2 regions of the Lactobacillus sp. UMNPBX16 genome follow, and region 1 is predicted to be linked to the other one. Evidence: predicted binding sites of a transcription regulator. Region 1 holds the regulator's gene; the other holds the start of a gene.
The links. Region 1 encodes HrcA, which represses chaperone genes, less so after heat shock. Its sites were predicted from a motif close to TTAGCACTCNNNNNNNNNGAGTGCTAA; they were not measured.
Positions count from the first base shown of each region.

Region 1 (4,438 bases):
GTTAAATCTGCTTCAAGGTGTAATGGACCAGCTTCGCCAGCAGAAATGAATGGAAGTGAGATATGAGTACTTGATACACCTGACAAGTCCTTCTTTGCTTTTTCTGCAGCATCCTTTAAGCGTTGCATTGCCATCTTGTCCTTCGACAAATCAACACCATTTTCATCCTTAAAGTTCTTAATTAACCAATCCATGATACGGTGATCAAAGTCATCACCACCAAGATGAGTATCACCATTAGTTGACAATACTTGAAAGACACCATCACCTAATTGCAATACAGAAACATCAAAAGTACCACCACCAAGGTCGTATACTAAGACTTTTTCATCTTGGTCTTTATTTAAACCGAAGGCTAATGCTGAAGCAGTTGGTTCGTTAATAATTCTTTGCACATTCAAACCAGCAATCTTACCAGCGTCCTTAGTAGCTTGGCGTTGAGCATCATTGAAGTAAGCAGGAACAGTAATAACAGCATCCTTAACTTCTTCACCCAAGTAATCTTCTGAGAATTTCTTAATATATTGTAAAATAAATGCTGAAATTTCTTGTGGTGTATATTCCTTATCACCAACTTTAACCTTATAATCAGCTTCACCCATGTGACGCTTAATTGAAACAATGGTATTAGGGTTGGTAATAGCTTGACGCTTTGCTACCTCACCGACTTGAATTTCACCATCTTTAAATGCAACTACTGAAGGAGTAGTCCGGTTACCTTCTGGATTAGTGATAATCTTTGGTTCTTTACCTTCAAGAACTGCAACTGCTGAGTTAGTAGTCCCAAGGTCAATCCCAATAACTTTTGACATATATTAGCTTCCTCTCTTATTGAGCAACTACAACCATTGCTGGTCTTAGTGTTCTATCCTTATATTGATATCCTTTTTGTAAAACCTGAACAACGTGATCTTTTTGATCATCATTCTCAGCTGCTACTGTTTGAACAGCTTGATGTAATGTCGGATCAAATTTAACGCCATCAGCCTCAATCTCAACTACACCATGATCTTTCATTGCCTTCACAAGTGCATCCAGGGTCATTTGCACGCCCTTCTTTAACTGCTTAGACACATCATCATCGGCCTCAACGCTTAGGGCTCTTTCCAAATTATCCATTGCTGGCAAAATGTCCTTCGCTAAGCTTTGAGATTCGTACTTAATTAATTGAGCACGTTCTTTAGTGTAGCGATTTTGCATATTTTGAATTTCTGCTTCACTACGCAAATACTTATCTTCAAGATCCTTGTTCTTATCTTTTAAATCAGCTAATTCTTTAGCTAATTTTTGATCTTGTTTATTTTTTTCTTGCTTCTTTTCTTCACCTTTATCGGCTTCTTTTTTAGCCTTAGGCTCAGAAGTCTTTTCTTTTTGCTCTAGATTTTTTTCACTTGGAAATTCTTCTTTACTCACGGCTAACCTCCTTTATTGAAACTTGCCGTAATAATCAAGCAACTTTTTAGCTAGTTCATTTCTAAAATATTCAAGCAACCCAATCATTTGTGAATATGGCATATTCGTTGGTCCAAGTAAAGCAATAGTTCCTTTACCATGGGAGCCAACGCTGTACTCAGCTGTCAGCAAACTATAATTTTTTAATAAATCATTGGGTAATTCAGATCCCAACTTAACCTTTACTGGATAATTTCCAGACTTTGGATCCACCTTTGCATCCATTAAATTAGTGAACAGATTATTATGATCAATCAACTCGTACAAAGAACGAATGTCATTTACATCATGTTCAGAAGTATTATTGAGCAAATTAATCTGTCCATCCACATACATCTGCTCACTAGCTGCATCTTTTACGACATCTTCAACTAAACTAAGCAATTCAGTCACATGTTCGCCGCCTAATTCGTTTTTAGCTAATTCACTTAGCAACGAAACGTTGATTTCATTTAGGCTCTTTCCGACTAACTGATCATTAATCATGCGGACAGCCTTTTCAATTTCTTCGCCGTGAATATTATGTGGCAAAGCATATACCTGATTTTGAATGTTACCATCACTTGTAACCAAAATTGCCATAATCTGTCGTTGAGACAGCGGTACAATTCTAAATCCTGTGACTCTAACATCATGACTCTCAGGTCCTTCCGCAAATGCGGTATAGTTAGTTAAATCTGACAGAATTCGTGCAGCTTCTTGTACAATTTCATTTACTTGATGAAAAGGTCGATCTAATTGACTTCCTATTGTATTATAAACAGACTCTGGTAATTGCAACGGCTCAACTAAATTATCAAGATAATAACGATAGCCCTCGCTTGAAGGAATTCGACCACTTGAAGAGTGAGTTTTTTCAATTAACCCCTGCTCTTCCAACACGGCCATTTCATTTCTAATCGTTGCACTTGAAACTTTAATTGGCAACTGCTTCATTACGGTCTTTGAACCTACTGGCTCATGACTTTGTGTAAAGTCTGTAATTATTGTTTTTAAAATAAGCTCTTGACGCTCGGTCAACATATTATATCGCCCTCACTTTTAGCACTCACATCTCTCAGGTGCTAACAGTTAATATGATACCAGAAATTAGCACTAAATCAAGTAGATTGCTAATTTTATTCAAAAAAATACGCACTTTTTTCAAAGTACGTAGCTTCTTAACCCTTTTGCTTAAAATAAGCCCTAATTTCTTGCTCATCTCGTTCAAGTTGCTCTTTCAGTTCAGGTAATCCGGCAAATTTTTTCTCACCTCTGGTATATTTATACCATTTGATCTTCATTGGCTTACCATAGATATCTTCATTAAAATCAAAAATATTAGATTCAATATATATCTTCTTGTCCTGATTAATGGTTACATTATAGCCAACGCTAGTCATGGAGTTATACCACTTACCATTTACTTTAGTCTTGGTAGCATAAACTCCAATTTTAGGAATCACCTTATGGTCTGCCCAAATCAAATTAGCTGTTGGATAGCCTAGCTTATGACCATTTCGTTTACCATGCCCAATGATACCACTCATTACATAATGGTGCCCCATTAATTCAGTGGCTAATTCCATCTGACCATCCTTAATTGCTTGACGAATTTCAGTTGAGCCAATTTTTCTACCGTTAAAAGTTTGCTTTGGCATCACTACAATATTAAAACGCCCTTTGGAAAATTGGGGTAAATTAGCCATATTTGCAATATTCTTAGGACCATAAGTGTAATCAAAGCCAGCAACAACGGTATCAGCATTTAATCTGACAATTACATTATCGACAAATTCTTGTGCAGAAATTTGACTGAAATTTTTAGTAAATGGTAAAACAGCCAAATAATCTACTCCTAATTCCGCCATTTTGTTAGCTTTTTCTTCCAAAGTTTCTAAGTATTTAAAATCTCGTTTCGACTCATAAACTTCCTTAGGATGTCGATCAAAGGTCAACACAACTAATGACAATTTCTTCTGTAATGCAATTTCTTTAGCCTGATTAATTAAGCGCTGATGTCCCAAATGAACCCCATCAAAAAAGCCAAGGGCAAGCACAATTCTAGTAGATAAAATATTTTCCTTAACAGGATATGTTAAATGAACGATTTTCACAGCTAATTCCTTCATTTCATTTATTCATTTTGCAACAGCATTAAGCTTGGGCGATAAAGCTTTCCTTTTTTTTCATAAATTGCTTTCACCTTTTTATTGTATCGTAGTGCAACTTTTTTCGCATTAGTTTCAAGCGAAATACCTGCTCCATTTTTAACTTTAAGCCACTTTTCTTCAGTTAAATCAACCTGAGTGTATTCCTTAAAAAATGCATCAATCGGCTGTATAAGTTCAGTGGCCTTTTTCGGATTCTCTTCAATCTCCTTTAATTTTACTGCTTGTGTAATATCAAAGCCAGAACTAGCTGTTCTTCTCAAATAAGTCATCGTTGCGGGGCAATCTAATTTTTCACCTAGATCATTAACTAACGATCTAACATAAGTGCCTTTGCTGCATTTAATCTTAAAATCAAAGCTTTCTTGCCCAGTATTTATATCAAAAACTGGTTCTTTAGTTAGATCATATTGTTTGACTTCAACCCTTCTCTGAGGCCGTTCAACTTCAATTCCTTCACGCGCATATTCATAAAGATGTTTACCATTCACTTTAACAGCAGAATAAATTGGAGGCACTTGAACAATTTCTCCTACAAATTTATTCATATTTTCTTGAATTTCTGCACCAGAAAAAGGCTGAATCAACTTTTTTTCTTTTAAAACAGTTCCAGTTGCATCATAACTATCTGTGCTATAACCAAATAGTCCCGTGCCAATATATTCTTTTGGCCTAGTATGCATCATTTCAATTAATTTAGTAGCCTGACCAATAGCAATTGGTAAAACGCCTGTCACCTCAGGATCAAGCGTACCAGCATGTCCTATTTTTCTAATATGTAATACGCGGCGCAAATGATAAACTACATCTGCACTAGTCATCCCTTTATCTTTATC
Region 1 covers NZ_PCYU01000036.1:24,793-29,230, forward strand. The annotation lists gene dnaK (molecular chaperone DnaK) at 1-812, opposite strand, end outside; gene grpE (nucleotide exchange factor GrpE) at 829-1,413, opposite strand; gene hrcA (heat-inducible transcriptional repressor HrcA) at 1,426-2,475, opposite strand; gene ribF (riboflavin biosynthesis protein RibF) at 2,613-3,563, opposite strand; gene truB (tRNA pseudouridine(55) synthase TruB) at 3,569-4,438, opposite strand, start outside.

Region 2 (4,438 bases), on a different contig from region 1:
CCGCTTCTTAAGTAGTTACTTACAAATCAAAATGAATTCCTTAAAAGAGCTTCTTTATTATCGTCTAAACAAAGATAATGAAGAATTAATTTTGTTTATAGTTTCCTTACCTGAGGTACTTAATCTGCCTAAAGTATCTCATAATTTTTCTGAACTTTTTCACCGAATTAAAAGCTTATAATTATCTCATTTTTTATATTTTTATAATACTCTTATTTTAATTTCAGATCAAACAACTTTGCAGAAATGCAAAACTAATTCAATTTCTGCACAAAAAGAGGATATTCCCTAGGAAATATCCTCTTTTTCTTTATTAACTATTAATTAATCTTCTTTTTTATCTTCGGCTTTAGTTTTGTCTTCCTTAATTTTTTCTTCAATCTTTGGAGAAATATCGAAGATTGCTTCACCGTTTAAGTACAAGTGCTTGTCATCTGCAGTGAATTCGATCTTCTTAGTGTCAGGCTTTTGTAAGATCAACTTAGCAGCTGGAGTTTCAAGATTTTGTTCAACTACTCTTCTAAGTGGACGAGCACCGAACTTCTTGTCGTAGCCCTTTTCTGCCAAGAATGCCTTAGCTTCGTCTGAAACTTCTACCGTTACACCCTTCTTAGCAAGAACATGAGACATCTTCTTCAAGTAAATGTTGATGATCTTGCCCATGTCTTGTTCAGTAAGTGAGTTGAATGGAACGATTGCGTCCAAACGGTTCAAGAATTCAGGTCTGAAGTAGTTTTCAAGGGCTGAGATTAACTTGTCTTGGTCAACCTTGCCATCTTCAAGCAACTTGTCTGAGAAGCCGGCGTTTGAAGTCATAATCAAGATAGTATCCTTGAATGAAACAGTTCTACCTTGTGCGTCAGTCAAACGACCATCATCCATGATTTGCAATAATGCGTTGAAGACTTGTGGGTTAGCCTTTTCAATTTCATCAAACAAAATTAATGAGTATGGTTGGTGACGAACTTTTTCAGTTAATTGACCACCTTCACCATAGCCAACGTAGCCAGGTGCAGAACCAATCAACTTGTTAACAGCCATTTCGTCTTGGTATTCACTCATGTCCAAACGGATTAAGTGTTCTTTGTTACCAAATAATTGAATTGCTAATTGTTTTGCAAGTTCAGTCTTACCAACACCGGTAGGACCAGTAAGTAAGAATGAACCAGTAGGACGATCGCTGTCTTTAAAGATTTGCTTACGAGCAATAGCGTCAGTAATTACATCGATTGCTCTGTCTTGGTCAATAACGTTTTGCTTTAACTTCTTAGCAAGGTCTAAGTTTTTTTGAGCTTCATCAGCGTGAAGTTCACTCATTGGGATCTTAGTCTTTTGTTCAATAATTGCGTAGATGTCTTTTTCAGTTACTTCTGGAGTATTCTTAGAATCTACATTCTTAAGTTGTTTCTCAAGTTCAGCAATCTTACTCTTAATTTCTGAAGCCTTGTCGTAATCCTCTGCCTTAGCAGCTTCAGTCTTCTTAGCTTCAAGAGCTGAGATTTGGTTCTTTAAGCTCTTTTCATCAGTTGGTTGTACAAGCAATGCCTTCTTAGCACCAGCTTCATCCATCAAGTCGATAGCCTTGTCTGGTAAGTAACGGCCTTGAATGTATCTTTCTGATAATTCAACAGCTAATTTAAGACTGTCGTCACTGTATTTTACGTGGTGGTAGTCTTCGTACTTCTTCTTTAAGCCTTCCAAAATCTTAACAGCTACATCAGTAGATGGTTCTGGAACTTGAACAGCTTGGAATCTACGTGATAAAGCTGGGTCTTTTTCAATTCTTTGGAATTCACTAGTAGTAGTAGCACCAATTAATTTCAATTGACCACTTGCCAAAGCTGGCTTCAAGATGTTAGCTGCATCCCCATTGTTGTTTTCTGAATCAGTAGAACCAGCACCAACGATGTTGTGAATTTCATCGATGAATAAAACAATGTTAGGATCGCTCTTAGCCTTATCAATAACCTTCTTTAATCTTTCTTCAAAGCTACCACGAAGACTTGAACCAGCAACCATGTCATTAATGTTTACTGAAATGATATGCATGTTAGCCATTTTAGCTGGTACATTGCCTGAAGCAATTCTTTCAGCTAAACCTTCTACAATAGAAGTCTTACCAACACCAGCAGGTCCGATTAAAACAGGATTGTTCTTCTTACGTCTTGAAAGAATTTCAATTACGTTATCGATCTGTTCATCACGACCAATTACTGGGTCAAATTTATTGTTCTTAGCTTCCTCAACTAAGTCAACACCAATTGGCTTTTCATTGGGTTGTTGTGGGTTCTGTTGAATTGTTTGTGGTGCAGCACCCATGCTGCTGGAGTAATTAATTGGAATTGAACCTGAACTGCCTTTGCTATTTCTTCTAGTGCCGAAGTCATCATTAAAGAATGAGCTGTTCAATTCGTTAAATAAGTTATCAAAGTCATTGTCAAAGTATGCCATATGTGCAACACTCCCTATCTCAAATTTACGTCTTTAGCACTCTAGCTTATCGAGTGCTAACTCATTACATTTAATAGTATATCATGTTATCCACAGATTGCAAGCTAAAAAGCAAAAGTTTTCCACATCTTCTTTATTTTTTGTGATTTTTATTAAAAAAGCACCACAAATGCTGTAATATAAACATTTGTAGTGCTTCACAAATTATAAAGAATTTCTTAAGATGGGCAAAAATTGATGATTATTTTGCTTAAAACTGTTGAATTTTAAGGAAGTTTTCCACAGATAAGAATAAGTTTATTACCATAAACTATTTCTGCCTACCTCTATTATTGCCCTTTTGCTTGTCCAGTATTTTGCGGTTCGCTCAACTTTCTCGGCTCAAGCAAATACTGTTTAATTACTTTGATTACCTGCTTATTCTGAGGTAAATCCGAGTGATCCGCTTCTACACCCGTTACTGTCATTGCAGTATAGCTCTTGACTTGATTCTGAAAAATATATTTTCCGGCTGCTACGCTAGCTTCTGGTACAATTCCATCAGACTCATAATTTTTTCCACCAGATAAGGAATAAACAATCAAGTTTTTCGGTAGTTTATCTTTGTTCTTGATAAAGGTTTCTAGCATTTGCGTTTTATGATTAATATTTTTTTCACCAAAATTATATGGCGTTCCTAGCGTCATCAGACGTTTGATTTTAATTTCATCAGAATAGTAACAGTAGTAATGTTCTAACCAATAGGTCCAGATCAAGCCACCGTTAGAATGCCCAAAGGCTTTAAAATTATTAAACTTATAGCTCTCTGATAAGGCATAAAAGGCTTGATCAAACCAGCTGGCTTGCTTCTTAATATTGCTATAACCATCGTGATTATTTTCAAAACCGACAATAATGAAAGGTTCGTTGTCGTTTTTATTGATTTTGCCTGAATATGATAGCGTTCCATTCGTTGAAACTTTAATTTTAAGCACGCTATGCTTAGTCGGTGTGTTCTGATTTAGCTGCTTCACTAATTGGTTAAAACGTTCAGTCGTTGCACTAGAACCTGGAATCATAATTACTGGTGACAAAAGCGATTTGCGTCTTTCAGCTCTAGCGTGGTTATCAGCCTTCATCCAAGAATAACCCGGAACAGCCAAAGCTACTAATAAGACTAAGACGATTGCCAACCATTTAAAATTAGGATTTTGAACTAAATTAATCATTCTTTTCTTCATAATCCTTTAGTCCCCTTTCAAGTCGCAAACCTAATTTCATAGTTGGAATAAACATTATTATATCTAAAATGAATAACAAAATAGAAAATACCAAGTTGCTCCAGTCACCATTGGAACCAAAGAAAGAGACCAAAATTCCTGGTGTCCCACTTAAAACGGGGTAAGCACAAGGTTGAATTAAATGGCAAAAAATTGCTCCAGCGGCTAGTAGAATATTAATAATTGGAATAATCACAATCGCCGGCAGTAACAATGGATTTAAAATAATCGGCATCCCGACCATCATGCCTCCAGTTGAGCCAAAAGCTGCTGGAAGCAGGTTAACCTTGGCAATATTTTCACTATCCTTATTTTTACTATAAATTAGGATAATTACAATCATCGCTAAAACAATACTCGCACCACCCATTTCTGCATAAGGATAAAACAAAGAACTACCCAAATACTTATATGGCACATTCCAAGCACTCCCATGTTTTAAGGCAAAATTTAAGTTAGCTGCTGCTGAAATACTATTAGAAGTAGTTGACAAAGAAGCTAGAGGATAACCTATTCCCATCCAGCTAAGTAAAAAGACTGGGATAGTCAGTAAAGCTATTAACAAAATATTATTTGATTCCTGTATTTGAGTAACTAGGCCTTTAAAAGTACTAGAATTCAAAAATTTGATTTGAAATTCATAAATTATAATCCCCAGAACTATCCCACAAAAAATTGCAAATATTGTCGGGATAAACGCATTCCAGGCTCTTTCCTTAATTCTAGCG
Region 2 covers NZ_PCYU01000005.1:52,070-56,507, reverse strand. The annotation lists gene CP367_RS01220 (ATP-dependent Clp protease ATP-binding subunit) at 325-2,451, opposite strand; gene CP367_RS01215 (alpha/beta hydrolase) at 2,781-3,671, opposite strand; gene CP367_RS01210 (PTS sugar transporter subunit IIC) at 3,652-4,438, opposite strand, start outside.
Region 2: the regulator HrcA is predicted to act here: its motif matches at 2,485-2,511, upstream of CP367_RS01220 (ATP-dependent Clp protease ATP-binding subunit).